Regions from separate parts of the Neobacillus sp. NPDC058068 genome, predicted to be linked through region 2. Evidence: predicted binding sites of a transcription regulator. Region 2 holds the regulator's gene; each other region holds the start of a gene.
The links. The regulator Rex, encoded in region 2, represses fermentation and respiration genes when NADH is low (regulators of the CRP and FNR family bind a similar motif). The targets are predictions, from matches to a motif close to TTGTGAAATATTTCACAA.

Region 1 (8,318 bases), on a different contig from region 2:
CGTCCCTTGCAATGTTTTCTGGCGGCCAAATGTACCCCATTGGATCAAAATAACCGGTGTGGAATCGGGCTTTCCGTGTGTTACAAGATTATCACAGATAAACGGTAAATTCCCCACTCCCATGTAAAAAGCAATTGTGTCGACACCGCGGGCAAGGCCTTCCCAATCAAGGAGCGGTTTGCCGTCCTTAGATTTATCATGAGCGGTGACGACGGCAAAGGATTCGGCATGCTCACGATGGGTGACAGGAATTCCGGCATATAGGGGGGCTGCAATCCCCGATGAAATGCCAGGCACGATTTCAAAAGGAATTTCGTATTGGGCAAGGGCGGCTGCTTCTTCGCCGACTCTGCCAAAAACGCCGGGGTCGCCGCCTTTTAAACGGACAACTCTTTTGCCTGCTAATGCCTTTTCCACCAAAAGATCATTAATGTTTTCCTGGCGCAAAATATGGCGGTCAGGCAATTTACCACAGTAAATTAGCTCACAATCGCTCGTGGCAAATTCTAATAGTTTTGGATTGGCAAGCCGGTCATATAAAATGACTTCGGCCTGCTTGATCGCTTCCAACCCTTTAACGGTGATAAGTCCTACGTCCCCTGGCCCTGCGCCTACTAAAAATACTTTTCCTGTTTTCATCCTGCAGCCTTCCTTCCTTATTGCCGTGCTAATTTGCTTTTTGAGATTCGCTAATAAGCATGCTAGATTCGCTGATAAAACAAAATATTCGCTGATAAATCTTTCAAATTCGCTGATAAAACCACTAAAACCGCTGATAAAAATTTTTCAAGGAGATTTTTTTCGAAAAACAGCCCCTATAATACGATAAAAATGATATCTTCTTCTCTTTCTACCTTAAATGTCCTTACTTGGCCCTCGTCCGGTGCCTGGACCTTGCCATCTACTAATGAAATCTTCCAATCATAGACGGGGCAGTAAACATATTCACCGCTGACAAGCCCTTCCGAAAGGACACCGCCCTTCGGATGGGGACTGAGATTTTCTAGCGCAAAAACTTTGCCGTTTGTGACTTTAAATAGTGCAATTTCTGTGTTATCAATTTTAAGAGAATAACCTGCCCTAGCTTTTAGATTAGAATAGTTTGCCACCGGAATTCGTGTTAATGTTGTAATCATTTGGACTCACTCCCCACCCTTGATAGTATGCTGAGCATAATATTTATCTTGTATTTCTTCATTTTGAATTGCTTCGTTCCAAGGCTCGATGTACTTTTTCAATGTTTGATCCATCCGCTCGTTTAACGCTTTACGTGTTTCCTCATCTGCCAAGACTTCCTTCACATGGTCCAAGCCTACGCGTTCTACCCACTTTGAAGTACGCTCTAAATAATTCGCTGTTTCCCGGTAGTATTGGAGGTAGGCGCCAGTCATTTCCATAACCTCTTCTTGCGTTTTCACTTTGCATAGCAAGTCGCCAGGGCGAAGGTCAACACCGCCGTTACCTGCGACGTAAATCTCCCAGCCTCCATCAATACCAACGAAGCCGATGTCTTTAATTCCAGCTTCAGAACAGTTCCTCGGGCACGCTGATACGCCCATTTTTACTTTATGCGGTGTATCCAGACGTTCAAACTTTTTCTCAAGTTCAATTCCCAGTGCCATTGAATCCTGGGTACCGTAGCGGCAGAATTGTGCACCGACACAGGTTTTTACTGTGCGTAGTGTTTTTCCGTAAGCATAGCCGGATGGCATATCAAGCTCTTCCCACATCGCTGGCAGGTCTTCTTTTTTCACACCGAACAAGCCAATCCGCTGCCCGCCGGTTAATTTTACTAGTGGTACGTTGTACTTTTCTGCGACCTCAGCGATTTTTTTCAAATCAGCTGCTGTTGTGACCCCGCCGTACATCCTTGGGACAACGGAGTAGGTTCCATCCTTCTGAATGTTGGCGTGCATTTTTTCATTGACGAGGCGGGAATCACGGTCATCCTTGTATTCATCCATGTGAATCATGCCAAGGTAATAGTTGATAGCAGGTCGGCATTTCGTACAGCCTTCCTCATTGTTCCACTGCAGTACGTTCATGACTTCCTTCACACCTGTTAGGCCCTTCGCCTTGATTTCCTCCACCAACTCCTCACGGCTAATTGTTGTACAGCCGCAAATGCTTGTTTTCTGTGCCGCAGCAGAATCGAATTGATCACCAAGTGTATGGGCAAGAATACTGCTGACCATTGGCTTGCAGCGTCCGCAAGACCGCCCAGCGTTTGTGCAATAGCTGACCTGGTCAAGCGTCGTGAGACCCTGTGTTTGAATCGCTTCAACAATTGCCCCTTTTGTCACCCCATTACAGCCGCAAACGAGTTCATCATTTGGCATGGAAGCAATATCATCACTAGCCCTTCCCGAACATTCTGTTTGAAAAATGGAAACCCCGCTAATATCTTCTTTTTTCGTCAGCATCCGGAACAACTTTGTACTATCCTTTGTATCGCCATAAAGGACAATCCCGACAATCAAGTTATTTCTCGTTAATACCCGTTTATAAATACCGTCATATTCGTTGTAAACCATGATTGATTTCGTTGATCCATCTTCAAAAATTTCTCCTGCAGAGAAAAGGTCAACACCTGCCACCTTTAATTGCGTCCCGGTAACAGATCCTGCATACGGCTTCGCTTCACCCCCGCAAATACGTTCTGCCAGTACTTTTCCTTGTTCATATAATGGCGCCACCAAGCCATAAACAATTTCGCGATGCTCCGCGCACTCACCGACTGCGTAAACATTCGGTATGCTGGTTTCCATGAAGTCATTGACCACAATGCCGCGATTGACGTAGATGCCGCTGCTTTTTACGACTGCTGTATTGGATTTAATCCCAATCGCCATCACGACAAGATCCGCTTCTACTTCGGAGCCGTCTTTAAAACGCAGGCCTGTGACGCGTTCGTCTCCAAGGATTTCGACAGTTTCTTTTTCCATTAAAAAGTTCATGCCTTGAGCTTCAAGTTCTGCTCTAAGTAGTGACGAGGCAATCGGATCGAGCTGCCGTTCCATTAGATGCGGCATTAAATGGACCACGTCGACTTTCATCCCTAGATTTAGCAATCCTCTGGCCGCCTCAAGACCGAGCAGCCCGCCGCCGATGACTACAGCCTTTTTATACCGCTCCGCCGACTTGATCATCATTTCACAATCTTGGATATCACGAAATCCAGTCACGCCGATTTTATCTGCACCTGGAATCGGCAGGATGAATGAATTGGATCCAGTCGCAATAATCAATTCATCATACTCGACTTCTCGTCCCTGATCGCTGATGACACGCTTTGCCTCTACATCAATGTTTACGACTGTTTCTCCTGTAAATAATTGAATATTATTTTCCTTATACCAATCTAGTGGATTGATAATGATTTCATCAAAATTTGTATCACCCTGAAGAATATTCGATAACTTAATACGATTATAGTTTGGGTATGGCTCTTGTCCAAAAATAGTTATGTCAAATTGTTCTGGCGACAGTTTTAGGATTTCTTCAATCGTTCTAACACCAGCCATTCCGTTTCCGATCATCACTAATTTTTTCATTTTGGATCGCTCCCTATATATTTAAGTTAATTAATGTTTTCTTTATAGTTAAATTGTAAACCCTGCAGCTTTAAATAATTGTGAGGTACGTCACATTCAACCACAGTATGTGAATGGTTTCACAATTTTGTCATAAAGGCTTTACGATAAGAAAAAGAAGGTGCCTCCATTGGAGACACCTTCTTGTTATTATGCCGGCTGCCTATTCTTTTTCACCAGCGGAATCGGTTTGACAAGCTTACTTATTACCGGAATTAGGACACCCACTAGCACAACCGGAACAAGCTCCCACAATACGAGCGGCGGTGTAATCAGCCAGCCTGATTGATGGATGCCATACAGAATAAGGAAATAACCTAAACTGCCTGCCAGCCCGGCCAGCCAGTTCATTTTTCTAAACAATAAATAGCACAGTGGAATCAGTATTAGTGTAATTGGTACATAAGATGTTGGATAACCAACTGCCGCAAAAATACCTTTACCGACAAATCTTAATAAAATATATAACGCCGCGGCCATGACAGGTATAGTAAAGTCTCGAAAAATTCGAATGATAAAGACTGTCAGCAGTGCAACCATTAGCACTGAATAAATCGGGTAAACCCACTCCGGAATCCCGCCAAAAATTTGTGACGCCGGGTCAGAGATGAGTTCGAGAATTTCAGGTGAGGCAATCGATTTTCCCTGCATGTATTGGTCATAGGAAATCGCCCCATTTTCCTGCTGCATATTTGGGAACATCAAACATTCAAGTAAAAACATCGCGAACCAAGTATGCATCGACTTCCAGGTCGGCTTTACATCTCTAGTGAACATGTAGTAACCGCGCCAAACTCCAAATATCATAATACCCGTTGCAATGTAATAAATAAAATGGGTCGGGCTCCACGTTGTTAAATCAATTCCATAGGCAATATGATAGGTAAAATCTAAGGGGATTCCAATTAAAAATAAAACATAGCCAATCGTAATTAGATTTCTTGAAAATGCGTCCATGTAAGTAGAGCGCCGCCACTCTTTAAATAACAAATATCCCCCCAGTACAAATCCAAGTGTATTAACAATATGGGGAATGGAATATTCCTCAAACAAATATTTAAAGTGATACGATGCATCCCAGGCAGAACCAATAAATTTTAATAAAAAGGCGATTACCCATAATCGATAATATTTCAAGTTCATCATCCCCTCTCCTGACCTTATCCTAATAAGTCAAATGGATCCCCCAAAATGGCGATTAGGATATAATTAATCGCTATGGCGATACCGAACACGATTCCGGCATTTCGGACTTTTTTTTGGGTGAATAATTTATACATAAATACAATTCCTGCTGTGACGACAAAGACGTTACAGGTCAAAAATGTCCAAAGCATACTCTCACTATGCTGGACCGCTGTAACATGCAATAAATATAACGGTATCAAAATGCCTTCCTCCAAAAACTGCATGATATTAAGATAGTAACAGAATTCGCTTGCTGCCAACTTTCATTTTAGAAGACGAATTTCCTAGTTAAAATGTTTCATTTTTCTAACTTCAATCCTTATTCTAACATTAATTTTAGAAAAATTGGCTATTAATTTACAGTAAATTCTTGCACTGGCTGAATCCGGTAATGTACATTAGAGTAATGGACGATGATTGGAGAGGAGAATGTTCCATGAAGCAAATTGTTATTAGCATTTTACTATTATCAGTTGTATTTCTAACTGCCTGCAATTCAATAAAAGTCCCTAAGTCGACAATGGATCATAAAATGAGTGCCACCCCTACCGATGTGGTTCCAACTAAATCCGAATGGACATTAACAGACCAACCGCAAGCTAACGTGAAAATTCCGATTTCCATTTTAATAATGGATAAGGCAGGTAAACCGATTAAAACATTTGAAACGGTTCACGAGAAAAAAATGCATTTATTTATCGTTAGTAAAGATTTAGCTTATTTTTCCCACATCCACCCTAAGTATGAAGGGAATGGAAAATTTAATATTACGACCAGCTTCCCTGCTGGAGGAGACTATAAGATTATTGCTGAGTCAACCCCAAAAGGAGGCGGCGATAGCAGCGTGGAAACTCACTGGGTTCATATTGAAGGAGAGCCTGCGAAGGAAGAACCGCTAACTCCGGATAAGACGTTTACCAAAGTGGTTGATGGCAAAAAAGTGACACTCACATTTAGCCAACTTGCTGCCGGAAAGACGCTACATATGACGTTTACCATCACGGATGCAAAAACAAACAAACCGATAAAAAATCTGCAGCCCTATTTAGGGGCGATGGGTCATACGGTTGCCATCAGTGCGGATGCCGAAAAATACTTGCACATTCATCCAATGACCACTTCAGGAAATGGACCGAGTGTTATCTTTATGACGATTTTCCCGGAAGCTGGCGTTTATAAAGTTTGGGGACAATTTAAACACAATGGTAAAGTCTTCACAGTACCATTTGTTATAAATGTGCCAAAAAAATAAACCAAAAAAACCCCTAATAAAGTCGAATAGGGGTTTTTGAACGCATAAACCAATACATTTTTTTGGAAGTTGGTGCCTGACACCCCTCGCGGACATTTGTCCGTGTGGGGTAGACAGTTAGGAGGAGAACTCCCTCCTGCTTTTAAACATAAAGTCTACACTTCTCCAGAAGGTTTGACCATCGGGGTATAGGCTGGTAGTGGAGTACCAAAATTAGGGGTACCATCTGGTTTCCAATTGATTTTTTGAACCCTTGGATTCCGAAGCCTTCCCAGACCATGGTCTCCTTCATCCTCCGAAAACGAAAATGCGTGGTAGACGATCCAGTCCTCAGTTCCGTCTGGGGATTGAGTAAAGCTATTATGCCCAGGGGAAAATACTCGGTTTTTTACACTTTTCGAGAAAACGGGTCCCGGATGTTTTACCCAAGAATCAGGATCAAGAAGGTTCGCCGTTTCACTTGCTGTAAGCATCCCTAAGCAATAGTCATCAGACCATGTTGCACTTGCAGAAAAAACGAGAAAAATTTTACCGTTCCGTTTTAGAATTATTGGACCTTCATTTATTGCCATTCCACCTTGTTTCTCCCATTCATCCGCCGGAGCCGATAGTAATATGTTTTCACCTATTAGTGTCCACGGGTTTTCCATTTTTGCCATGTAAAGTGCTGAACCATAATCAGGAAAATATCCATATCCTGAGTATAGAAAATATAACTCATCCTTATGCTGAAGAACGGTTCCATCTAAACCAGGATGATCGGTATTCACTGCACCCCTGAAATGCCACTTGCCCAGCAATGGATTTTGCGAAGAATTTTCAAGTACATAGATTTGCCGAGTATCATCACCACCACCATCATTGGCAGTAAAATAAATGAACCATTTCCCGTTAATAAAGTGTATTTCAGGTGCCCAAATATTGTGGCTATATGGACCTTCTGCTGGAGGTGACCATATTATTTTTTTCTCTGTTGTCGAAATTCCTGTGATGGTCGGACACTTCCAAATGGCTATATGATCAGATAAAGTAATGGTTAAATAATAGTACCCGTCTGTATGTTTATAAATATAAGGATCCGGGCCACTTTCAAGCAGGGGATTCATAAACATTTCACTTTTTTGACTCGTAATGATATGGTGGGTTTGCGTTTCCATAATTAGCACCTCCATATTGGCTTATAATGACTATCTTTGAATTGATTTTATCGTTAAGTACAAAACGCTACTCATTTTATAAAAATGGCAGACATCTAAGATTTACCTTTTTGTTTTAATTCTCTTATTAATCTATCTACATCTGACAATAATTCTTCCTTTGCACGTTTAGATACATAATCTCCTTTTGCTTTATCAAGCAATTCTTGAAAATCATTTAAATGTTTTAAGGACTGTTCAATATGGCCATTTTCCATATGATGATTTGACTGTTCTAGTTTATTGCTTAATTGTTTATATAAACTGTGATTTATTTCTCCAGAAGCATTGTATTTATCAAGCAATTTCAAAATTGTTTTGTGACTCGTTTCTATTGGTTTCACATGAAAATTATCAAATCTCGTAAAATTATAGTTTGATCTAAGTCCTACTTTTCCTTGTGTAAATGCTGTGCTGCTATTATCGGTATAATCTATTTTAGGATTATCCATATCACCAACAAATATCTTAATATTGGTTCCTTTTGCAACAACTTTTATATGCTGCCATGTATTTAGAGGAGCACTGATTTTTGCACCTTTTAGGTACGACCAATAAAAATTAAATTTTCCTAAATGAACACCATCTTTATTGATATACGCAAGATATCCTTGCATAAAATTAGGATTATTTTGACCAAGTTCAATCCCATTGGCTGGATTATTTACTCTAAAAATTAAGCCGCCGTCACCTGTCCCGGCTCCAATATTAATATCTGCTTCAACCGTATAATCCTTCCACTTATTATCTCCGATTACAGATTTCGCAAAGGTACCTGGTGCTGCACTATATTCCCCTTCAGTTGCCGGTGGTTTTTCTCCTTTATCTAAAGTAAAATCAATACTTCTAAAGTCAAATTCACCCTTTACCATTTCCGCCTTAATCGTATGTTTGCCAGCGGGTAAAAAGATATTTTCTTTAATGACATTTTCCCAGTTATCCCAGCCGCCTGTTTTTGGCACATCTATGATACCTGTTAAATCAACAGTATCATCAAGCCAAAGCCTAATTTGATTTCCCTCTAAATCAGTTGCAATTCTGATGGCTACTTGATATTTGTCCTCTTTTTCAATATCGACGTTATATTTT
Region 2 (8,318 bases):
GAATCCAATAATCAAAATCACACCAGATAAAAACATGATGTTCCGGTAGCTCATTTTTGTCGTCAAAAACCCGCCGACCTGTGCCGTTACAACGGAGCCGAGCATCATTGGCAATAAAATCAGCCCCGAATTGGTGGCACTGCCGCCGTATACCCCCTGAACGAAAAACGGAATATAAACCGTTGCGGCCATAAACGCTGCCCCGTAAAACAAGCCAACAATCGTACTTCCGGCAAACAGCTGGTTCTTAAACATCGAAAACGAAATAATCGGGGCCTTCGCTTTTGTCTCAACCAATAAGAAGATGAGAAAAAGAACCGCAAATCCCGCAAATAGACTTAAAATGACCGTAGAATCCCAGTCATACGTCTGTCCGCCAAGTTCAAGGGCAAACATTAAACATACAACGGCACCAACTAAGGTAACCGCACCCCACCAATCAATTGATTGCTTTTGGTGAATCGGTGATTCTTTGTAAGAGAAAACAATAAAAATCAGCGATAAAATCCCCAGCGGCAAATTAATATAGAAAATCCAATGCCAGCTGATATGGTCAGTAATATACGCTCCGAGCAAAGGTCCAAATATACTCGACAGTCCAAAAACAGCCCCGAACAAGCCGCCCATTTTCCCGCGCTTTTCAGGCGGAAATAGGTCAAACATAATCGTAAACGCGATTGGAACAAGCGCGCCGCCGCCGACTCCTTGTATCGCCCGGTAGATACTTAATTGCGTAATCGTTTCTGCTGTACCACACAATATGGAACCTGCCATAAACAAAAGTAATCCAAAAATAAAGAATCGCTTTCTGCCATACATATCCGATAGTTTACCGAAAATCGGCATCCCTGCCATTTCCGCCACCATATAAGCCGAAATCACCCAGACAAATTTTTCGAGCCCGCCCAGGTCACCGACAATCGTCCCCATCGCCGTAACGACTATCGTATTATCCATTGAGGCCATCAAAATCGCCAATAGTAATCCTGCAACAACCAATCCTAACTTACTTTCCTTTGTGACCATCCCATTCTCCTTTAAAGTTGTGTCTTTGTTTTTATTATTGCTGAAGGGTCATGCGTTAACTCATTGGTATACTCGACCAACCCTATTTGGCAGCCGGGGCCAATTTTGACCATTTTGCCGCGAACGGTATCTGCCTTTGTATTTTCAAGGTAGATGTCGTCCCCTTCAATTACTTTAGCAGTAAGGAATCCCGTCTCTTTTCCAAACGAAAGCAGTGAATTCTTCTTCCTTTTCACCGTGATTTTCCCGCCGCCAATTTCCTCAGCACGACTCTCCCCAAATCTTAATGAAACTTTAATCGTTTCGGCGGTTAAAAGTCCTGTGATTTCAAAACCGCCGCTAGAATCGAACGTCTCATATTCCACATCGCCATTAACCGCAATACTCCCTTTAATGGTCGCATCATCTCCACTAAGTCTTTCGCCGACTTCGAGCAATCCGAGAATCTTCATTTTTTTCAAAAGGGCATGGCCGCCAACCTTCATCGTCCCCATGACAAGTGTTTGGTCAGCCTCCATATTCCCTTTAAATTCTGCCTCACCAATAATTTTCACGGAGCCAACAGTAGCATTTTCGACCGCTTCACTTGTTCCGTAAACATGGAAATCGGAACAATCAACATCATTTACAATTGTCCCTTCTCCTCTAATGCTGACTTTATCGTAATGGCCCCCAGGATAGCTTCCCGATCCATTAATAATTAGATTTTCGCTTTTTCCCATTACCTTCTCCTCCTCTTAAACCTTTTTTGACTCACCAACTACGGCATTTCTATCCTGTGAATATTCTTCCGTGTATTCAACTGCGCCAATTTGACAATTAGGTCCAATCTTTACCTGATTGCCGCGGACCACTTTTGCGATCGTATTTTCAAGTTCAATAATGTCCCCTTCAATTAAGTCCGTTTCCAGTTGCGTTTTAAAAAAGGGCTTGAATAACGTGCCGATGAACGACCCTTTATGTTGTTTTACGGTTATCGTCTGTCCGCCAATTTCTTTCGCCTTACATTCTCCGTATATCTCAACATCAACTTGATCAGCATTTAACAGGCCGCCAATCGTAAAGCGATATTTTCCTTTAAAAATTTCAGCTTCACAATCTTCACCCACCGATAAAATCCCATGACAGTTTATTTCCTCACTTTTAACTTTGCCGCCAACAGAGGCTTTGCCTGAAACATAGAGATGTTTCGCATACAGGTTTTTCTCAATTTTTGCTGTTCCTTCCACCGTAACCTGTTGGCTATCGATCGTTCCTTTAAAACTCGCATTTCCACTTATTTTAGCTGTATTTGCTTTCACATCGCCTTTGACCGTACCTGAACCATTGCATTCAAAGTCACTACACTCTAAATCACTGTTAACCGTTCCATGTCCATTCAATGTAACAAGCTGGAATTTCCCGCCATTAGATGCCCCAACCCCATTAATGACCAAATCTCCTCTATTCTTTAATTCCATTGCCATTCTCCTTTATAATAATTTCGACTTAATCTCTTCCATACAAGTCATTAGTGACAGTGACACTACCATTTTCGTTCCCGGTTCAAAATGAACGGCTTCTGCATTAATTAATAATAGGCACGAAGATACCCCAAGCTTTCGGGCAATCACCAATTCACAGCTTTTTTGTTTGATAAGTGGCGCATTATCCTTTAATACTTGTAAGACCATTTTCCCCTCATCCAAATTAATTTCACCCGACTGAAGCAGCTTTTCTAACACATATACTTCAAGAATTCTTGGAAAATGAAATGTAAGACCGCTCTTATCATTCTCTAGGTAAAAATTCATCACTGCAGCAGAAACAATGTTACGTTTGATTAAATCATCCTTTTCCAATTGCAAATCACTAATATTCGGCGAAAACATATCGGCCAGTTCATCTAACGAAAGATTTTCCTTCATCGTTTGGATTTTATCGATTCTATCTAAAATCTTTTCTTTTGGAAAAAAGGTTTCCTGACCGGTAAATGTCGATTTTCGAATAAACCATTCTTCAGGAATCAAATCCTTCCGCTTCCACCGATACAGCTGTCCGTACGAAATCCCTGCTAGATCTAATAAATCCTTCTTAGAAATTAACTCCTCGCTCATGTTGAAAACCCCTTTCTGTTTTATAATGTAACATAACACTGTTACGCATGTAAAGCGGGAAAAATAAAAAAGGGCTTTCCACAAGTTTATGCTCGTGAAAAACCCTTAAACATATTATTCTTCTAGCTCTGCGGTCGGATAGTGCTTTAAAAAGTAAATTAATGATTGCAGCTCTACTGCTAAATCGATATGGTGGACCCGAATGGAAGGAGGAACATTTAACCGTGCTGGCGTAAAATTTAATATCCCTTTCACATCAGCCTTCACAAGTCGATCGGTAATCTGCTGAGCGACCTGCGCGGGAACGGTTAGAATCGCTACCGATATATTTTCATTGGCTAGGACGTTCTCCAATTCATCAAGATGGTAGACCGGTACCTCACGAATCTTCGTTCCCATTTTATTCGGATCGACATCAAAGGCAAATTCTATTTTTGTGTTATTGTTTTTTAAAAAATTATAGTTTAAAAAGGCAGTACCAAGATTACCGACCCCAATTAAGGCCACCTTTGTTAGTTCATCTTGATCTAAGGTTTTGCGGAAGAAGGTTAATAAATAATTGACGTTATAACCGTAGCCCTTTTTGCCTAAGGCACCAAAATAGGAAAAATCCCTGCGAATGGTTGCCGAGTCCACTTTCACTGCTTCGCTCAGTTCTGCTGAAGAAACCCTTTGTTTACCGGAAGAATGAAGGTTTTTTAAAAATCGATAGTAGAGGGGCAGCCGTTTTGCTGTCGCCTGTGGTATTTTCATTGTTTCATTACCCATAATCTCCCACACCCCTTGAATGATTTAGTTAAATTTCATCGGTTCGTTTATAATCCCCGTTTTTACCGCCCGTTTTCTCGACTAAATAGGTCGGTCCGATGACCATCCCTTTGTCCACTGCTTTACACATATCATAAACGGTTAAGGCACAAGCTGCGGCTGCTGTTAACGCTTCCATTTCCACACCTGTGTTCCCTTTTGTTTTGACTGCTGCCGCAATTTGCAGGTGATAGTTCTCTTTCTGATCCGCTTCCCATGAGAAAGAAATGTTCACTCCTGTTAGCGGAATCGGGTGACACATTGGAATCAGATCCCATGTTTTTTTGGCCGCCATAACAGCTGCTACCTGGGCCACAGCTAACACATCGCCCTTTTTCATTTCATTATTGGTTATCTTTTCATAAATCTCTTTACTAACAGTTATGCTGGAATGTGCCAGAGCGGTCCGTGCAGTTTCTGGTTTATCACTTACGTCGACCATTTTCGCTCTGCCTTCCTCATTAAAATGTGTAAAATCTGCCATATAAAAAATCCTCCTCTCAAATCATACACTATTTTTCCTATTATGTGTGTGAAACTTTGAACTAGTTCAAACATTTTTTTCGTTGAAGGAAACCCGCTCTTAAAGCCCTTTATTGCCGACACTCTAGTTATACGGTACACTATTTGTATGTAAGAGGTGAATGAAAATGATTTTACTGCAGGTCAATCAACTACAAAAATATTATGGTGCTGACCTTATTTTATCGAATATTAAGCTAGAATTACAAACGCGAGACCGGGTGGCGCTTGTTGGCCGCAATGGTGCAGGCAAATCGACGCTTTTAAAGATCATTGCCGGACACTTGTCACATGATGGCGGAGATATAATCAAACCAAAAGAAGTAACCATTGGTTATTTAGCGCAAAATACCGGATTAGAATCGAATTTGTCCATTTGGGAAGAAATGTTGACTGTCTTCGAACCGCTTCAATTGATGGAAAAGTCGCTTCGCAGGCTTGAGGAACAGATGGCTGACCCCGGTGTGTTTGAAGACAATGAAAGATATGAACGTGTTCTTAAGGAATATGACCAGCTTCAGGTGAAATTTAAGGAGACTGGCGGCTATCAATACGAAGCAGATATTCGCTCCGTGCTCCATGGGTTAAGTTTCCACGAAAGCGCGCTTGCGATTTCAAGTTTAAGCGGCGGACAGAAAACCCGCCTTGCTTTAGGAAAATTACTATTAACAAAACCTGATATCTTAATTTTGGACGAGCCGACCAATCATCTCGACATCGATACTCTTTCATGGCTTGAGCAATATTTACAGAGTTACGATGGCGCCATTTTAATTGTCTCACATGACCGATATTTTTTAGATAAAGTAGTCACTCAAGTTTACGAAGTATCCCGCAAACAAATTCAAAGGTTTACGGGCAACTATAGTTCTTACCTTGACCAAAAAGCCGCCAATTATGAGCGCGATATGAAGGTTTACGAAAAACAGCAGCAGGAGGTTGCTGATCTTCAGGACTTTATCCAGCGGAACTTAGCACGGGCCTCGACGACTAAACGAGCACAAAGCCGCCGGAAAAAGCTCGAGAAGATGGAAATTATCGACCGTCCATTAGGTGGTGAAAAGTCCGCTACCTTCTCGTTTGAAATCGAGAAACAAAGCGGAAATGATGTTTTGGCAGTGGATTCGCTTGCTGTCGGTTACGGCAATGAAAAAATTTCTGAGGACATCAACTTCCGTGCCTATAAAGGGGAAAGCATTGCCCTTGTCGGACCAAACGGAATCGGCAAATCAACACTGTTAAAAACGATTATCAATCGATTGCCCGCGCTTGCCGGAACGATTCAATATGGAACAAACCTTGCGATTGGGTATTACGACCAGGAACAGGCCGAGTTAACCTCCAATAAGCGCGTGTTGAATGAGCTCTGGGATGATTATCCGCTTAAAAATGAAAAGGAAATCCGGACGGTTCTCGGTAATTTCTTATTTTCCGGCGATGATGTGCTGAAGATAGTTTCTACCTTAAGCGGCGGTGAAAAAGCCCGACTTGCCCTTGCTAAACTGATGCTTGAGAAGGCAAATGTGTTAATTTTGGACGAGCCAACTAACCATTTAGACCTTGATAGCAAAGAAGTGCTGGAGAATGCCTTAATCGATTATCCAGGCACCATTTTGTTTGTCTCACATGATCGCTATTTCATTAACCGGATCGCTACAAAGGTACTGGAACTGAGCGGGAATGGAAGCAGTGAATATCTTGGGGATTATGATTATTATCTAGAAAAAAAACTGGAGCAAAAAGAACTTGAAGCGCTTGCGCTTGAAGATTTAGCAAAAAAGGCAGCCTATTCCGCAACGCACGAGAAAAATAGTTATCAACAGGATAAGGAAAGTAAAAAGCTTGAACGGCAGCGAAAAAGAAAATTAGATGAAATCGAGCTGCGCATCGAAGTGCTTGAGGAACAAATTGGCGATTATGAGCAGCAATTATGTGCACCAGAGATTTTTCAAGACCACGAAAAAGTTTTGGAAATCAACCTAAAAAGTGAAAAAGCGAAGACAGAGCTTGAGCACTTGATGGAGGAATGGGCGGAGTTAGCGGAATAATGGTTGAAACCGGGCGGGATGTCTGGTTTCAACCATTATTTTTTTGGATATATATATGATATCTGCAAATTCTGGTGTGTTATTGACAGATTTTAATTTGAAATTGAAAATGAAAGAAACTATATCAACAAATTTTAAAGGATATCAACAATTTTTAAGAAATCCTTCGCTTTTCCACAACTTTATTCACACTTTAAACAGAATAATTTCAGGAGTTTTATAAGCTTTTCCACATTATCCACAATAAGTTGCGTTTTTATCCACATTGCCCACACAATCCACAGGCTTATCCACATTTATTACTTTTTCTATCTTTTTTTATAAAATCTTATCCACAAAGGACGTAAATAGCGTTACTGATTCGTTTATGCTGCACTCCCCCCCTTTTCGAAAAAAAAACTCTTCTTATTCAGAAGAGTTGGTTAACCATTATAGATTTCAATATCCAGTCCCGGATTTGCATTTAGGGAAAGCCCTGCTCTGATCCCTTTTTCAAACATCACACTTCCGGCAGCGGCAATCATCGCAGCATTATCGGTACACAAGGATAATGGCGGAATCACCAATTCTACCTTGTCATTATCCGCGAATGCCTTTTCTAATGCCGCCCTGAGGCCTTTATTTGCCGCAACACCGCCAGCGACTAATACTTGGTTCACACCATACTTAGCTACGGCTCTTTCCGTCTTCTTAACTAATACCTCAATCACACTTGCTTGAAAGCTGGCGGCAAGGTCCTCAGGTGCTATCACTTCGCCGCGCTGTTCGGCATTGTGGACCGTATTAATGACAGCTGACTTTAAGCCGCTGAAACTAAAATCATAAGAACCTTCCTCTAACCAAGCTCGAGGTAAATCAATTGTCGGGCTTCCCTCCTGTGCCAAACGATCAATATGCGGACCGCCTGGATACGGCATATTCAAGGTCCTTGCCACCTTGTCATACGCCTCTCCTGCTGCATCATCCCTCGTCTCGCCAATCACTTCAAAATGTCCGTGCTCTTTCATATAAACAAGCTCGGTATGCCCTCCTGAGACCACTAGAGCTATAAGAGGAAACTGCAACTCCGTTATCAGCCTGTTCGCATAAATATGCCCGGCAATATGATGAACCGGAACTAGCGGTTTGTTATGAGCAAAGGCTAACGCTTTGGCAGCATTTACCCCTATTAAAAGGGCACCAACCAATCCCGGTCCTTCTGTAACAGCTATAGCATCAAGCTCAGCAAAGGTTAACTTCGCTTGACTCAATGCTTCTTCAATGACGATTGTTATTTGTTCCACATGATGGCGTGAAGCAATTTCAGGGACTACCCCGCCAAAACGTTTATGGCTCTCAATCTGTGATGCCACTACATTAGCCGCAATTTCACGGCCATTTTTTATTATCGCGACTGCCGTTTCATCGCAGCTTGTTTCAATTCCTAATATCCACTGATCATTTTTCATAAATTCACCCACATGACTAACCCATCTTCCTGATTATCCGCATAATAATTTTTCCTAATCCCGCCATTTTGGAAGCCTAGTTTACGATAAAGGGATTGCGCTGTATGATTGGTTACCCTAACTTCGAGTGTCATGGTTCTTGCCCCCTTCACTTTGGCAACAGTCATAAGTTTCATCATTAAGGCTTCCCCAAATTTTCTTCCTCTATATTCGGGCAAAACGGCCACATTCGTTACATGTGCCTCATCAATGACAATCCACGTGCCGCAATAACCGATGATTTTGTTATTTTCCTCTAAAACGATATAGACAGCAAACTTGTTATTGTGCAATTCATTATAAAATGCCTCCCGGCTCCAAGGCATAGTAAA
Region 3 (8,318 bases), on a different contig from region 2:
TGCGGATGATCGCTGCTGTTGTCACTTGTTCATTTCGTAAACCCTTGATAACTCCGTCTGCTTTATCCTTCGCTATCTGCTTAATCCCAGGCTCAGTATGGCATTTTACACAATCCACTTCGCTATGGGTGGAGGCCTTCCATGTATAATACTCTGGCTTCATCTCATGACAGGATGAGCAAAACTTTGAGCTTGAGGTTGCATGTAGCCCGTAAACTCCGATAATGAAGAATAGGGCTAGAAACAACAATGTTAAGGTTACAATTTTGATTAACATATAGCGATAACGAGGAGGGAACCGCAGCTGTTTTTTCTCTACATTCATAAAAGCGTCCCTCCAGATTAAAAATTGTATTATTTTGTTTTATCATCTTTAAAACCAGTTCTGTGGCAGTATTGACAATAAACATCTGTTGGTGCTTTTACATTGCCTGAGTCAGCTTTTGGCTTTTCACGATCATGGCAGACAAAGCATTCTGCTTTCTGGTCATTTGTTTTTGCATTGGCCGCATGAGATGTTAACCATTGATTACTATCCCCATGTCCTTTAGGACGGTCGGAGTGACAGGCGCCGCAGAATTTATTTGTTCTAGCTTGATCTTTTACCACTGTCATGTTAGGTGTATATTTACTTGCTTTTGTTTCTTGCTCTTTCATTTTCAGTAATGACATAATGTCTTCTTTTGGAATTTCTCTTGCCCATTTAGAATCTTGGTGACAGTTCACACATTTATCAAGCTGTTGAACCGCAGTATCACCATGATTTCCACTCCAATCAGCTGCTTGGTGCGTCTTTGGAATTTCTGTTTGTTTGTGGCATGTTTTACATTCCATCGAAATCTTGACGTCTTTCTTTTGCTTTCCGATTGCTTGTAAAATTATTTCTTGGGTTTTTTCATCATGGGCTGCTGCCGTTTCATCTTCATTCGTTTCCGTTGATGCGGCTTCACCAGATGCTTTTTTCGTTTGTTCGTCTAGCTTGTGCTGGACTTCTTCTGGATTTGGCGGAACATTGTAAGCAACCTCTTTCCATGGTTCTTCGCCGTTGTTTACTTTCTCGTGGCAGTCAATACAAGAACCCATGTTAGGTCTCAAGTATTTCTCTTCCATTAGCTTTTCAGCATTTTCCTTTGTCCAATGGCCGCGAACCTCTTCGGTATTAATTCCGCGGGCAGCGATTTTTGCGTGCACAACCCCTGCATGACAGGTAATACAAGGAATATCCTTTTCAATATGACCTTTATGATTCACTTTTAAGTCACCAGATGCAGTGACAAGCCGGTTCTTAGAGTGACATTGTAAGCAGTTCTCGTTAGAAACGGCTTCTTCTTCCGTTTGAACAATTTGTTCAGGTATGCCTGTTACATGGTAGTAAACCTCTTTCATTGATTTCATTTTGTGGGTAATCATGTTGGTAAACCCAGGCTTAATATGACATTGAACACAGGAAATATTACTATGCGCACTCGCTGTAAACGTTGAATACTCAGGTGCCATCTCGTGACAGCTTGAACAGAATGATGGCGAGTTGGTTAAGGAAAGCACTCCGTATCCACCGCCGAAAACAACAATACAACCAACGAGTGAAACAAATAACAGCTTCCACCGGTTGACTGGATTCTTCCAATCTATGTTTCTGAACTTTTGCCAAAGTCTGCGAATCAGGCCAACTTTCTTTTTATTTTCTCTTGTTTCGGGATCTGTCTCTTTATTTTTCTTTTTCCCCCAAATGGCCACTTTACTCACCCTTCCCATTTTGGTTTTAATTCTCTATTTATTTTCCATATTAACCTCTCTAAAGGTAGTATCTAACATTGTAAGAGTATAATCCAATGTACAATTTGTGAATATTTTTTCATAATGATTCAATTTCTCTTTTTCACTAAAAACAACATAAGAACGTTGTTATTACAGAGTTATATTAGCACTATCTTTATAGTACTAACTTGCATAATATCGCATTTTAATACAAGATAATTAATGTTTATTCATTCGCCAATGAATTTTGAAAGGGGTTATTCGGGGTCGCTATGAATTATCCATAAAACGCCATTTCTCTGACATATTTGTCTAAAAATCGAAAATTGTTCTAAAGCTTTCTATTAGGGAAGTGTGTCAATTTCTGCTTCCTTGTTAACATTGTTGTCACTGAATTACGGAAGTGGTAAGATAAATAGGGAAATTATCGAATGATTTTGACAGATTTTTTTGAAAAAGTGAATTTTGACTCTCGAAAAAAAGGAGCGTTCATCATTGATGGGGATTTTAAATAAAGTATTTGATCTGAATAAACGCGAGCTAAAGCGTTTAGACAAAATAGCTGTGAAAATTGACGCACTTGCTGCTGAAACAGAAAGGCTTACAGACGATCAGCTTCGAGAAAAAACGGAAGAGTTCAAGACCCGTTATCAAAAGGGTGAAACCCTTGACGACTTGCAAGTTGAAGCATTTGCCGTTGTTCGTGAAGGTGCTCGCCGTGTTCTCGGTCTGTATCCATATCATGTTCAATTAATGGGAGGTATTTCTCTTCATGAAGGGAATATTTCCGAGATGAAAACGGGTGAAGGTAAAACCTTAACGGCGACATTGCCGGTTTACTTGAATGCCCTCTCTGGTAAGGGTGTTCACGTAGTTACAGTCAACGAATACTTGGCAAGCCGTGACGCGACCGAAATGGGTGAGCTGTATCAATTTTTAGGCTTAACCGTCGGCCTGAATTTAAATAGCATGGACAAGGACGAAAAACAGGCGTCCTATGCCTGCGATATTACCTATGGTACAAATAACGAATTTGGCTTTGATTACTTACGTGACAATATGGTTCTATATAAGGAACAAAAGGTGCAGCGTCCCCTTTTCTTTGGGGTTATCGATGAAGTTGACTCGATTTTAATTGATGAAGCGCGGACACCGCTGATTATTTCAGGTTCAGCGCAAAAGTCGGCTGCCCTCTATATCCAGGCTAATGCTTTTGTCCGGGTGCTGACGAAGGATACGGATTATACGTATGATGAGAAAACGAAGGGAGTTATGCTGACTGAAGAAGGGATTAGCAAAGCCGAAAAAGCATTCGGGATTGAAAATCTGTTTGACATGTCGCATGTTACCTTAAATCACCATATTAACCAGGCATTAAAGGCAAATGTCAGCATGCACCTTGATATTGATTATGTCGTTCAGGAAGGCGAAATCGTCATTGTCGACCAGTTCACTGGCCGTTTGATGAAGGGACGCCGCTATAGTGAAGGCTTGCACCAAGCGATTGAGGCAAAAGAAGGCCTTGAGGTCCAAAACGAAAGTATGACAATGGCAACAATTACGTTCCAGAATTACTTCCGTATGTATGAAAAATTGGCTGGAATGACCGGTACAGCGAAAACGGAAGAAGAAGAATTCCGCAATATTTATAATATGAATGTTATTGTCATTCCTACTAACAAACCAATTGCTCGTGATGACCGTCCCGATTTAATTTACTCCTCGATGGATGGCAAGTTCCGTGCGGTTGTCGAAGATATTGCTGAGCGTAATCAAAAAGGCCAGCCCGTGCTAGTTGGTACAGTTGCGATTGAAACGTCTGAGCTGATTTCTACTTATTTATTTAAAAAGCGGATTCATCATAATGTCTTGAATGCGAAAAACCATGAGCGTGAGGCAGAAATCATTGCCGAAGCCGGTCACAAAGGTTCCGTTACGATTGCGACGAACATGGCCGGCCGTGGTACGGACATTAAGCTTGGCGAAGGAGTTATTGAACTGGGCGGTCTTGCGGTAATTGGTACTGAACGCCACGAAAGCAGACGTATCGATAACCAGCTCCGCGGACGTTCAGGGCGTCAAGGCGATCCAGGTATTACTCAGTTCTATTTATCGATGGAAGATGAGCTGATGCGCCGCTTCGGTTCTGATAATATGAAAACGATGATGGAAAAACTCGGCATGGATGATAATCAGCCGATTCAAAGTAAGATGGTGTCCCGTGCCGTTGAATCTGCGCAAAAACGCGTAGAGGGCAATAACTTTGACGCTCGTAAACAGCTGCTGCAATATGATGATGTTCTCCGTCAGCAGCGTGAAATTATTTACACGCAGCGTGATGAAGTGTTAGAATCGGAGAACCTTCGCGACATTGTTCAGAAAATGATCTTAAACTCGATCCAGCGTAATGTCGAAACACATGCTTCCCGCCATGAGGATGAAGAGGATTGGAACCTGCAAGGGATCGTCGATTACGTCCATGGAACTCTGCTTCATGAGGGCGATATGAGCGTGGAAGACTTTAAGGGCAAGGATACCGACGAAATTGTCGACACTATTTTCGCTAAGGTGAAGGAACGCTACGAGGAGAAAGAACAAATTCTTTATCCAGAGCAAATGCGTGAATTTGAGAAGGTTGTTACGCTGCGTGCGGTTGACTCTAAATGGATTGACCACATTGACGCCATGGATCAGCTTCGTCAAGGCATCCACTTGCGCGCTTACGGACAAATCGACCCGCTTCGTGAATACCAGCATGAGGGCTTTGCGATGTTTGAGGCAATGGTTCAATCTATTGAGGATGAAGCAGCTATGTACATCATGAAGGCCGAAATCCGCAACAATCTGGAGCGGGAAGAGGTAGCCAAAGGACAAGCGATGAATCCGAAAGATGATGGCGAACCCGTTAAGAAAAAACCGAAAGTCAACCCAGTTAACGTCGGCCGCAATGATCCATGCATCTGCGGCAGCGGCAAAAAGTATAAGAATTGCTGCGGTGCGGTGAAATAATCTTGGTTTGAAGTTCAATTCGAGGCCATGAAATTAGTCTAGCTTTGAAGTTAACATGCTTTAGAGTTGCAGAAATGAGTTTATTTTGGGGCTGGCAAGCATTTTGCCGGCTCCTTTTGTGCTTTCATGGGTTTGGTTCAAACTACTATGTTTATTTTCTTCAAAGGAGGTGTCGTCCTGGAACAAGAATCTTTTCATCTGATTGGATTTGAGGTCCCAGGCAGAAATGGACTTTAAGATTAACGTTACACATTCATTAATTTCAGCTTACTCAATACGCAGCCTGTTGGCCCCCTATGAGATTGCAGATGTGATTAGCTGTGATTTTTTAACACGGGGGTTAAACGATAGTTATGTGATCACAACAGATTCCGTGAAGTATATTTTCCGAGTTTACCGTCATAATTGGAGAACCGAATCTGACATTCTTTTTGAAATCGATGCTCTTAATTATTTGAAAATGGCCGGTTTCCCGGTATCATCCCCGATAAATACGGTGGAGGGAAATTGGGTAATTGCCATTCAAGCACCTGAAGGAATTAGGTATGGGGTATTATTTACCTATTCCCCCGGTGAAAGACCAGTAATTAGCCAAGAAAATTGTTTCACAATCGGCAGGTCGTTAGCCGAACTGCATAAGCATTCAAGTTCGTTCCATTCCGCTCACAGGAGAAATTTCGACTTAGATATGCAGCACCTTTTGGACGAGCCTATCACGTACCTTTCTCCAGTGTTGGAAAAGGTTTTACATCGGGAAAATTCGTTGAAGGACATCGTCGAAAAAATAAAAAGTGAACTTTTGGGCATGAAGCTTGAATATGGATTTTGTCACGGTGATTTCCATAACTTTAATATGCACATTGACGACCAGAAACTAGAAGTCTTTGATTTTGATTGCTGCAGCGTTGGCTATCGTGCCTATGATATAGCCGTCTTTTGGTGGAATTTAAAAAATAACTACCCTAACCAAGAAAAAGCTTGCTGGGATGGATTTTTAAATGGGTATCTTAGCCAAAAAAATATACAAGAAGCAGACTTAAAAAGTTTACCCCTTTTTATTTCAGCTAGAAGGATTTGGCTGCTGGGGACGATGTTAAAAAATGAGGATGTTTGGGGTACAAATTGGATTAATGAAACCAATCTAAATCGGTTTCTTTTAGATTTAGAGAAGGATCGGCAACAATATACTCTGTTATGAGCCAAGATCCTGTGTGATTTGTGGATATTCTCCAAGGTTTTGTGGAAATACAGCACCAAAATAGAGTTATCCACATCGGGATAACTCTATCCTGCTACCACGCCGCAATCGACCCGTCCGTCCGCGACTCCGTTCCACCCATCAGGACACCTGTGTCCGGATTGCGCCAAATAATTTGCCCGCGTCCAAAGCCGCCTGTATCAAGGGCCACTTCAATCTGATGCCCCTTTCGTACTAAAGCCTGGGCAAGATGATTCGGAAAATGTGGTTCCACTTGTATCTTTAGGCCTTCCATCCATTGCCATCTTGGCGCATCAAGGGCTGCCTGTGGATTCAAGTCAAAATCAATTGTATTCATGACAATCTGCATATGCCCCTGCGGCTGCATAAATCCACCCATTACACCAAACGGTCCAACTGCTTGATCTCCCTTTGTTAAGAAGCCGGGAATAATTGTGTGATACGTCTTGGCTCCTGGCCGTAATGTGTTAACATGATTAGGATCTAATGAAAAGTCACAACCCCGGTTTTGTAAGGCGATCCCGGTGCCTGGTACCACGATTCCAGAGCCGAAGCCCATATAGTTGCTCTGAATAAACGAGACCATGTTTCCATCACCATCTGCTGCGGCAAGATATACTGTGCCTCCCCGCGGCTGCTCATATGGGCGTGGCGTTAACGCTTCTTCAGCAATTTCGCTTCGTCTAATGTCGCCATATGCGTCACAAAGAACGTCAGCAAGATTCATTTTCATAAAAGAGGGGTCGGTAATGAACGCCTTGCCATCAGTAAGTGCGAGCTTCATCGCTTCGATTTGTTTGTGGTAGGTATCGACAGTTTCTTTTTCTATAAACCCGAATCCCTTGATGATATTCAAGCCCAACAGCGCGGCCAGCCCCTGTCCGTTCGGCGGAATCTCCCAAACATCATAGCCTCGGTAGTTCACCTTGATGGGGTCGACCCATTCAGCCCGGTATCCTGCTAAATCTTCTTTGGAAATGAATCCATTATGGCGCTCGGAGCAGGCTGCGATTTTGTCGGCGAGTTCGCCACGATAGAAGCTTTCCGCGCTCGATTCAGCAATGGAGCGTAAAGTCGCAGCATGGTTCTTCGAGAGCCAAATTTCACCAGCTTTTGGTGCCCGTCCATTTGGAGCAAAGGTGTCAAACCATGGCTGGAACTCCTCACCAGTGAATTGTTTTTTGAAACGGTTATAAGCTAGGCCCCAGTACTTGGCGAGGATTGGGGTTAACGGAAAGCCGCTCTCTGCATAGTCAATTGCCGGCTGAAGCACATCTTTAAACGGGAGCCGGCCAAATTTCTTAGACATTTCAGTCCACGTGGACGGTACACCAGGGACAGTAACTGGAATAATTCCATAGGTTGGAATTTTGTCGAAGCCTCGGGCTTTTACAGCATCAATTGACATTTTATTCGGTGCCGGCCCGCTGCCATTTAGACCATGGAGCTTCCCCTTCGTCCAAATAAGGGCAAAGGCGTCACCACCGATGCCGTTTGAGGTTGGTTCGAGCACAGTTAACGCCGACGCAGCCGCAATCGCTGCATCAATGGCATTCCCGCCTTGTTTAAGGATGTCGAGCCCAACCTGGGCAGCGAGCGGCTGGGAAGTCGCAACCATGCCGCGATTGGCAAAAACCGTTGTCCGCTGCGATGGATATGGATTGTACTGAAAATCAAAGTCCATATGAGAACACTTCTTTCTAGTAATCTTGTTTCTATTATATAAAAGATTACCAACTTAGAATATTGAAATTATTTGTATTATAAGTTTTACCCGTAACCTAATCATGAAAATCTGCGGTCCGTCCATTTTCCACTACGATTGGAAATATTGATTTGCCTTAGCGCACTCCGCCCCTTTTCCATACAAAAACACTGCCCCGGTTAGTCAAATCCGGAGCAGCGTTCTCATTTGTTTATTGCGCTTCAATTAAGCCGTAGCGGCCGTCTTTTCGTTTGTAAACGACGTTTGTGCGATTTGTATCTGCATTGTTGAATACATAGAAGTTATGACCAAGCATGTTCATTTGCAGGATTGCTTCTTCACTGTCCATTGGCTTGAGATCAAAGCGCTTTGTACGGACTACTTCTAATTCGTCTTCATCAGCTTCATGGACCTCTGAATGTTCAGAAACCGCAAAGGTAATTGGAAAATCACCTTTTTCACGGAATTTACGGTTTACCTTTGTTTTGTGTTTGCGAATTTGGCGCTCAAGCTTGTCAGAAACTAAGTCAATCGCCGCATACATATCTACGTTTGTTTCCTCCGCACGTAATACTAATTGCGGCATCGGGATGGTTACCTCGACTTTTGAAGTTTTATCTTGATTGA
Region 4 (8,318 bases), on a different contig from region 2:
TGAATAATCCGGTTTAATTCTTGTGATTTTTTTGTATGACTGCCAATGAGTTCATTTAATTGCATCAGCCTGGATTCATTTATTGCGATGAGCCTATCCACTTCTTTTCTTCTGGCCGCTAATGCCTTCTTACTTAGAATATAGCGCTCTTTTTCCTGTGGTCCACGGATCCCCATTGTATCATGCAAGCTCCCATTCAGAATCTTAAATGGACCGTTTTTGAAAAATTGCCCTACCCACCACAGTGCTTTGAGTGCATGTGGAATGTCTTCATCCTTAATATCTTCCTTGATTTTCAGATGTAATTCAGGTAACACATCTACAGAACGGTCAGGTACCGTCTCCATTAATGGGACGTGATAAAGATCATTAGGGGGATCAATATGTTTTCCATGGAAAAAGATCGTATACTTAATCACATTAAATAGCCGTTCGTCTTTTAGTTGGGGCTGTTCGTCCAATTCCACCAATTCACGAAGAGGATAGGCTTTGATATTTCGTATACGCAGATAGGTTAATGATTCACTTTGGCGCTTAGATAAATCACGATTTTCCAGTAATGACGCCTGTTCTGCTTTCAACTCTTGAAGTTCATTTGAAACGTTCAATTTTTCATTTTTATAGGTGTTAATTTCTTCATCTAGTTTAGAAATGGTCATCGATACGTCATGACTGCTTTTATATTCAGCTAATCTTTCACTATGCTCTATATATAATCTTTCGTCTTCTTTAACTTGATGATCTAATTTTGCTATTTCCATCAGTAAATTACTGCGTGATAGGTCTAGCTGTTCATGCTGCCCTTTTACCTTATCAAGTCGGTTGCTGGTGTCATTGATCGCTCTGCCCAATCCATCTAACTCTTCCTTCACTTCTTTTTCTGTACGGGTAATTTGATTCTTTCGCTTTGTTAAGTCTTCAAGTTCTTTTTCTAGCTGCGCGATGGACTGCTTTTTAACCAGAATTTCATCATTTATTGTTTCCAGTAATTCTTCAGCCGCTGCAAGCCGGCCTTCTAACTCACCTTTTTCAATTAGCAGCTTGTTCAATTGTTCGATCAACTTTTCTTTCTCTTCTTGCTTGGATAAGATGGCTTCCTTCGCTTCTTCCATATCAGCGGATAGTTCCACCATGATTCCTTCTAAACTATTCATCTCTTTTTTCAAAGCTGCTTCTAATAATAAAAGAGATTCTGTATATTCCCTTGCACCACGTATTAGACGTTCTTGATTACTTTTAAACCTCTCTAAATCAGCCTGTTTGATTTGGAGTTCTAATTTTTTGTTATCAACACTATACTTGGCTGTTTTAAGAGTTTCAGTTGTTTCCTTTAGCTTTTCAATACTTTCTTCCCATTCACGCTGAGTTTGATCAATGCCATGCATCTCGCTAAAAATTCGAAACCGTTCTTCGGGGTTCATGACGGCAAATTGATTAACCTCTTGCTGATACCAAATCAGATAATAGGCATCAGGGTCAATTTTGTATTTGTAGAGCAAATCTTTCTTATAGGCAGAAAAATTAAATTGACGATCTCCAGATGAATATTTAATGGTATGTTCCCATTGATCCATTTCCTCACCTGTCGAGATGGAGTACTCTTTTTTGATCGGCTGCCCAGGTTCTTGGACCATCCTTAATGTAAATTGAATGAATGTGGCAGCGTCTATTTTCATATGGCCACTATTTTTAAATACCAGAGAAATTTGAGCTTTCCAGGTTTGATCAGGCAATAGATTTCGAGATTTTAACCCTTCCACATCTACTTTTGAAGAATAAAGTACCGCCCCCATACAATACGTGATCGTTGACTTACCTGAACCATTTGGACCTGTGATCATAATATGCTGGTCTATTCCAGATAAATCAATTTGCTCTGGCCGATAATCACGAATACCGGAAAATGACATTCTCCAAGGGATCATTCGCCTTCTCCTTTCTGATATAAGTTATAACGTTTAAAAAATTTCAATACTTCTTCTTTGTTCAACTGGTTTGACTGACTGAATTCTGCAGTTCGACGCAAGAACGAATCAGAAAAAAGATGCACTCCAATTGCTGTTAATTGAAAGGCCCTCTCTGATGAATTTGTTTGATAATCCTCAATCGCACCGATTTTCTTTAAAGGATCTATATTAAGGAGTACTCTTTGGTTTGCTTTTTTCGTTTCGTGCCCGAGTGCCTCTAGTAATTGGTCAAATAGTGTAAATTCATGCTGCAATACCTCTTGCTGGTAAAACATATACAGTAAAATCGCTAGACTTTCTTTTGATAAGGTGTTGCGTGCTGATTGAGCAGGTACCCTCATCAATGCTACTACTTGGTCGCGTTTTTTATCATAAATTAATTGAAAGTATCGGCTGATTGCTTGATTGACCCTTGTAATAAAAGAGAAAAACCGGTTGTCATCAGCTGATAAGCCAAGCTGCTTTTCAACCTCTTTGCGGGATAAACCAAAATTTCCGGATCGAATCGAAGCCGATGAAGAGAAGAGAATATTCATAAATGTTAACTCCTCTTCCTGAGTTAATATTCCTCTAATTGATTGCATGACATTTAATGGATTTACATTTAGTTCTTCTGCGGAATCATTCGGATTTTTCGTCTCTTTTGACAGGGTTTCTTCGTCTAATAATGTCCGATCCATCTCCATCCCTCATCCACTCCCATTTTTTATCGTAAACCTTCCGTTCTATGGTTTGTTTACCAGTTGTTATGGTTACCTTTTTATTACTAACTAACGCTGAAACGGCTGTCAGAGCATTAATGGCATCACTCCACTGATCGGTGGTTGCTTCAATGATAACCTGCTCGAGCGGTGCTTCCTCCTGCTTTTCAAAAAAAGCTTCAATGGCTGTTGTGTCGATCATGTTCTTCGTCAGAAGCCAGTTTGATTCTCCCATTAAACTCTCCAGCTCTTCCTCTGACAATTCCTCTGTTGAATATTCTACCGCTTCATCTTCATCAACGATTGGGTCAACTACTGGTTCATATGTCTCTAAATACCGGGTCGCCTCTTCTATGGCAATTGGCGTTAAAGGTGAAGCAAACTTAACCGGTATCCATAGCCCATCAATTGCTTCATCCTCATATTGATTTTGCTCCATAAAGCTTAATAACTGGTGGGCATTGGGGATATCCGAATCGAGCGGGGGATCGAACATTTTCGAAATGAAGGCTCGGACTTTCTCTGGTTGAATCGACGAGGTTAACGGTGTTTTTTGCATATTGGTGAACTTTACATACTTATTAATCATACCTAAACTAAGGTTCGTACCTTCAGCGAGAACAGCCGTCCCTCTTTGCATTAAATCTGTCAGCACTAAACTATCTTCGACTGTTTGGAATTGTCTGAACCTCTCCTCTAACTTTACCTCTAATTCCTTCATTAATTGGTGGATTAGTTCAAGCTGCGGCAGAGCGTTCCGGTCCGCAAGCATCTCTAACTCGCGTTCCCTTAAAAGAGCAATAGCATTTTCCACATTTCGAATCATACTTGCAATTTTGTTTCCACCTGAAATTCCATTGTCATCGTAGGCTTCGCTAATCTCTGCATCACGCCTTGCTTGGAATAATGATCGTCCAATATCATCATTCATATAATAAGCAAGAGAATCATTGGCAAGGCGGATAAGTGCATCCATCATCCGCTTTCCAACATCTCGCATTTTGATTTTTCTCGTTTGTTTTGAGATCCAATTGTTTTTTACTAAAACATTAATGATTTGTTCAACCCTTTTTTTCGATGGGGGATCCGTGTCATCGTAACGATTTCGATAACGATAATAGACGGTTTCTTCATTTTCAATTGGATCATCGAGGCCAAGTGCCTCTTCATTTAAAAGCTGAATGAGCCTTAGAAATCTCAAAATCTCTCCTGGAGTTTGAAAGAAGTTTTGAGCTCCTAAATCACTTAGAACTCCCGCTAATGATGAAATATCTTTCATCGACTGCATCATTTCTGGTGCCGATCCCGTTGTTTGAAATATAGATATTAAGCTTGAATCCACTTTTTCCAATGTTCTACACCTCCCATCATTTGTTCCTGTTCCATTCTGTCATTTTCTAAAAAGTCCATAAGATATTGTTCAAATTGGTACCAATCACAGATAACTTGCTGTTCCGGCAAAACGAACTTCATCGTAAGATTGTTGTGATTAGGGACTGCTTCGTGGATTTCTTTTGAGATTTGCAGGCCATCCCGATCGTAGTCACACCATATCATCACTTGTTCAATGGCACTATTGTCAAGAATTTGTACAATGGCATTTTTGTGGGCGGAACGTAAATGTCCATCAACACAAATGATAAGAGAATTGGTTTCTTTTAGGAAATACTCCGTAGCTGCCATTCGCGTCAGGATCGCTCGATTTTCGACCAGCCAAAGTGTCGTCGCTTTTGTTTGGTACGCTTCATCTGCTATCGATAAATTTGTTAAGGCATGAACAGGTCCCCAATCATAGGCAGCGTACTTCCCGCTCAGCTGTCCAGCGAAAAAAACTGGCGTAATTTGACCGAGACTTGTTAGACCTAACTCAACTGCCGGAACATTGGCCCACTCTTCTAAATGGTCAATAAACTCTTGCTTATAGGAATCAAATTCCTTTGACCCACCGATTTTTTGAAAATACGCTGCACCGATTTCCTTCCAATCAAATTCCTTCTTATGAAGACATAATTGACTAAAGGCATCGATAAAGTGTAAATACTTTAACCTGCTGCCCAAATGCCACTTTTGTGGAAAAAAGTCCGATAAGCTTAATTCATTCTGGTTAAGCTGATTCACTATTTTCACTATGTTTTGTAATCCACGCTCTTTTTTATATGAAAAATTATCAAAATGTACAACTTGAGTTGATAGAGTTGCTAGAATGTGGTTCTTCAGTTGAATAAATTCATGACGAGTTTGATCCACCTTTTGTTGAATCTTTAATTGTTCATATTGGTACAATCGAAACCCCATCCGATAATGGGAAGAACGGACCGTTTTCTCATCTTTCTCAAACCGCACTTCCTTCAAAATCCACCCTTCCTCCAGCCATCTAAAGGTCATGCGATCGTCATCATCTAGATCAACTTTTTTTCTGGGGGTAAATTTTAAAGCATCCAATTTATCATTGTTTGTCGTTTCTACTTTTTTATGGGGTTGGATTGATATAGTTAAAAGCCCGAGAATTCTATAGGTTCTCTCCGAACGCTTGATAATCTTTACTGCCAGTAAAAAATTATCGTAATTAGGTTGACTCCACTCCAGCTCCTCGCCGCTTTTAAGAAGGAAATCTTTAATATAGTTATGAAATGACTCATCTATCATACCGATACCTCATATATCATTTTATAGTATTATTTTAACAAACTAATTGGATAAAAGATTGAGGTATCATTAGGAAATTTCCTTGGGGGGAATCAAAGCTATGTTGAATTTGAGGGTAGAGATTAAAAGACCTTAAACCAACATTTAATAGTGATAACAAAAAATCAGGCAGTCATTGTGATTGCCTGATTTTCTATGGTTATTCTAAAGTAAGTTACGTTATGTGAAATCATAACAGCTATCGTGTAATTCCGGCAGCTTTTTTATGACCTTTGTTGAAATAGCCTTTTATAAATGGAACCGCAAATCGGTCAAGTCCAAAGTAGTAAGCACCGGCTCCTGCGAATAAGAGAATCATTGCTGCTGTATAAAGTATTGGATTAGTGCTTGTTGTACCAGCTAACATAAAGTTTAAGTTCATGAAGGCTCCGGCAATTAAAGCTGGAATTGTTGCTAAACCGACGATTAGACCAATACCAACAAGTAATTCTCCCCATGGTATTAATACGTTGAAGATATGAACGTTTGGCATTGCGAATTGTTGTAAGAACTCAGCATACCATCCTTGAACTGCTGGATGATCACCAGTTGCATTTGCAAGAGCACCTTTTAGGAATCCGGCAGCATCAAATCCGCCTGTTATTTTATGAAAACCTGCCTCAACCCATTGTAAGCCAAGCCATATTCGTAAAACTGTCCACATACCTGCTGCTAGAGGGGTTTTGTACCATCTCATCACAATCATCTCCTATTAGTACTTGTGAAATATTTCACAAGTTTATTGAAAAATTTTTGTGTCCCCTTTCGCCAAGGGGCTGTTCAGCCAGCTGGATTTTGTAGTGAAGTTTGTGATTATTTTCACTATCTTCTCTACACTTTAAATATACTCAGTTTGGATCCAAATGGCAACGACTTTCACAGTTTTTTAACATATTAATGTTAGAAATATGAATTTAATGTGAACAGGAGGTTTCATCCAGCAGCTAAAACCAAAATTCAAAAAATTGGTTAAAAAAGTGGCAGTCCCCGCTCGTGAATGTGGCAGGTGACTACCCCTTTTTTAGTTCAATAAACTTTCATATTAACCTAGTAAGCCACTACTTTAACTGCATGGTTGTAATGCAAGTAGGATCACCATCAAATGTGGCAATCTTTGATTCTGCCTTTTTTCCGTCATATTCAAACTTTATCTGATATGTTTTATCACGTGGCAGCCAAAAATCGATAAATCCATTAGATTGGGTCTTAACTTTTTCGTCCAGCACCACATTGCCATCCGTATCTTCGATGTAGACTTGAAACTCTTTATTCGCCAGTTCCCCTTGACAACCTGTCAAGCTATGATTTGTTCAGGGATGAGTTTGTTCGACGTAAGGAGCAATAGACACAAAAAACTCCTCTTTAGGCAAGTCATAGGCCGACTCTTTTCCATTGGCGTCAGTCACTATAAGTTGTAGTGATGTAATAGAGGCATTTTTGGCTTTCATTTTACCTGTACTATATTCGTGAACCATTTCCTTTATGTCGCTTGGTGCATTTTCTTTTAAAGAACTTCCTTCATCCGTACTTTTTCCACTACAACCAGCTAACATAATGGCAGCCAATAATAAAGTAAAGGCAATTGTTTTAAATTTCATTTAAGGGTATTCCCTCCTTGTCTCATGATATAAATTATTATATCATACCAAACCCCCCCACCCTATAATAGTCACAAAATCTTCAATATATTTAATTCCTTACCTGACTCCCTGCACATTAAAGCGTTACCGCATGGGAAGATGCAAATTAATTTATAATTTCATTCATTTGAGATACTATAATACTGTGTTACTTTAAAGAATAAAAAAATTATCCCAATCAATTAAACGGAGGCAGTATATATGAAAGTGGTAGCAATTATAGGTAGTATTCGCAAGGAATCATTAAACAAAAAATTAGCTGAGTATATTAAATCTCGCTATATTAACAAATTCGATCTTGAAGTTTTATCTTTAAATGAGATTCCTATGTACAATCAAGATATCGAAAATGAACCGCCACAAGAGGTTGTTGATTTCAAGGCAAAAGTAAAAGCAGCGGACGCTGTTTTATGGGTAACACCTGAATATAACGGAACAGTACCGGGCGTTTTAGTAAACGCAATTGATTGGTTATCTCGAGTAGATAAAGTGATGATTGGGAAACCATCGATTGTGATGGGTGCTTCAATGGGTAATTTAGGAACGGTGAAAGCGCAAATGCATTTACGTGATATTTTATTCGCTGGCGGCGTTGCTTCTCCTGTACTCATTGGCAATGAAGTATATGTAGGTGCTGCACATACGAAATTCGATAGTGAAGGCAACCTAACAGACGAAGGAACAGTGAAGTTTTTAGACACTGTGATTGACAACTTCACGACTTGGATGAAGAATTTTCAATAATTATATATCGGGGCTGTTCGTATCCAGTTTTCACTGGATTCAGGACAGCCCTTTTTTTGCTACAGGTGCTCCCTTTGAAAGTCTTATAAAATTTTATAATATAGGGTAAGAACAAATTAATTTTGGAGGAATCATTATGGAATTAACAGTTTATTTAGCCGGACAAATTCACGATACTTGGAGAGAAGACGTAAAGAAAAAGGCAAAGGAAAAAAATCTTCCGTTAGTATTTGTCGCACCTCAAACAAACCATGAACGATCAGACAATATCGGCGAAGAAATTCTGGGGCAGCAACCAGGAAATTTATATAAGGATAGTGCCGCATCCGATATTAACAATTTCAGAACACAGGTATTATTGCAAAAATCAGATATAGTCATTGCCCTATTTGGCGAAAAATATAAGCAATGGAATACAGCAATGGATGCCAGCACGGCAATTGCAATGAATAAACCTACCATAATCATCAGACCTGAATCATTAATTCATTCATTAAAAGAACTTTCCAATAAAGCGAATGTAACTGTCGAAACGGTTGATCAAGCCTTGGATGTAATAAGGTACATTTTTGAATAATGAT

Region 1: nirB (nitrite reductase large subunit NirB) is a predicted target of Rex. The motif match lies at 3,662-3,679, and genes of this name have one in related genera.
Region 3: ACFVSW_RS18090 (cytochrome c3 family protein) is a predicted target of Rex. The motif match lies at 1,842-1,859, and genes of this name have one in related genera.
Region 4: ACFVSW_RS12490 (DoxX family membrane protein) is a predicted target of Rex. The motif match lies at 6,073-6,090, and genes of this name have one in related genera.

The regions. Positions count from the first base shown of each region.
Region 1 is NZ_JBHVSI010000005.1:210,805-219,122, forward strand. It holds gene cobA (uroporphyrinogen-III C-methyltransferase) at 1-639, opposite strand, end outside; gene nirD (nitrite reductase small subunit NirD) at 816-1,136, opposite strand; gene nirB (nitrite reductase large subunit NirB) at 1,143-3,554, opposite strand; gene ACFVSW_RS08350 (hypothetical protein) at 3,744-4,736, opposite strand; gene ACFVSW_RS08355 (hypothetical protein) at 4,754-4,981, opposite strand; gene ACFVSW_RS08360 (hypothetical protein) at 5,218-6,033, shown strand; gene ACFVSW_RS08365 (glycoside hydrolase family 43 protein) at 6,189-7,190, opposite strand; gene ACFVSW_RS08370 (carbohydrate-binding protein) at 7,286-8,318, opposite strand, start outside.
Region 2 is NZ_JBHVSI010000018.1:1,751-10,068, reverse strand. It holds gene ACFVSW_RS19930 (MDR family MFS transporter) at 1-1,026, opposite strand, end outside; gene ACFVSW_RS19925 (cytoplasmic protein) at 1,038-1,748, opposite strand; gene ACFVSW_RS19920 (polymer-forming cytoskeletal protein) at 1,764-2,486, opposite strand; gene ACFVSW_RS19915 (YhbD family protein) at 2,499-3,122, opposite strand; gene ACFVSW_RS19910 (redox-sensing transcriptional repressor Rex) at 3,237-3,890, opposite strand; gene moaC (cyclic pyranopterin monophosphate synthase MoaC) at 3,919-4,413, opposite strand; gene ACFVSW_RS19900 (ABC-F family ATP-binding cassette domain-containing protein) at 4,580-6,499, shown strand; gene tsaD (tRNA (adenosine(37)-N6)-threonylcarbamoyltransferase complex transferase subunit TsaD) at 6,922-7,947, opposite strand; gene rimI (ribosomal protein S18-alanine N-acetyltransferase) at 7,944-8,318, opposite strand, start outside.
Region 3 is NZ_JBHVSI010000015.1:115,324-123,641, reverse strand. It holds gene ACFVSW_RS18095 (NapC/NirT family cytochrome c) at 1-325, opposite strand, end outside; gene ACFVSW_RS18090 (cytochrome c3 family protein) at 355-1,737, opposite strand; gene secA (preprotein translocase subunit SecA) at 2,254-4,767, shown strand; gene ACFVSW_RS18080 (phosphotransferase) at 4,994-5,965, shown strand; gene ACFVSW_RS18075 (gamma-glutamyltransferase family protein) at 6,060-7,670, opposite strand; gene hpf (ribosome hibernation-promoting factor, HPF/YfiA family) at 7,903-8,318, opposite strand, start outside.
Region 4 is NZ_JBHVSI010000009.1:124,210-132,527, reverse strand. It holds gene ACFVSW_RS12510 (chromosome segregation protein SMC) at 1-1,925, opposite strand, end outside; gene ACFVSW_RS12505 (hypothetical protein) at 1,922-2,647, opposite strand; gene ACFVSW_RS12500 (hypothetical protein) at 2,589-4,019, opposite strand; gene ACFVSW_RS12495 (DUF2399 domain-containing protein) at 3,995-5,314, opposite strand; gene ACFVSW_RS12490 (DoxX family membrane protein) at 5,553-6,050, opposite strand; gene ACFVSW_RS12485 (CueP family metal-binding protein) at 6,412-6,951, opposite strand; gene ACFVSW_RS12480 (NADPH-dependent FMN reductase) at 7,195-7,737, shown strand; gene ACFVSW_RS12475 (YtoQ family protein) at 7,874-8,314, shown strand.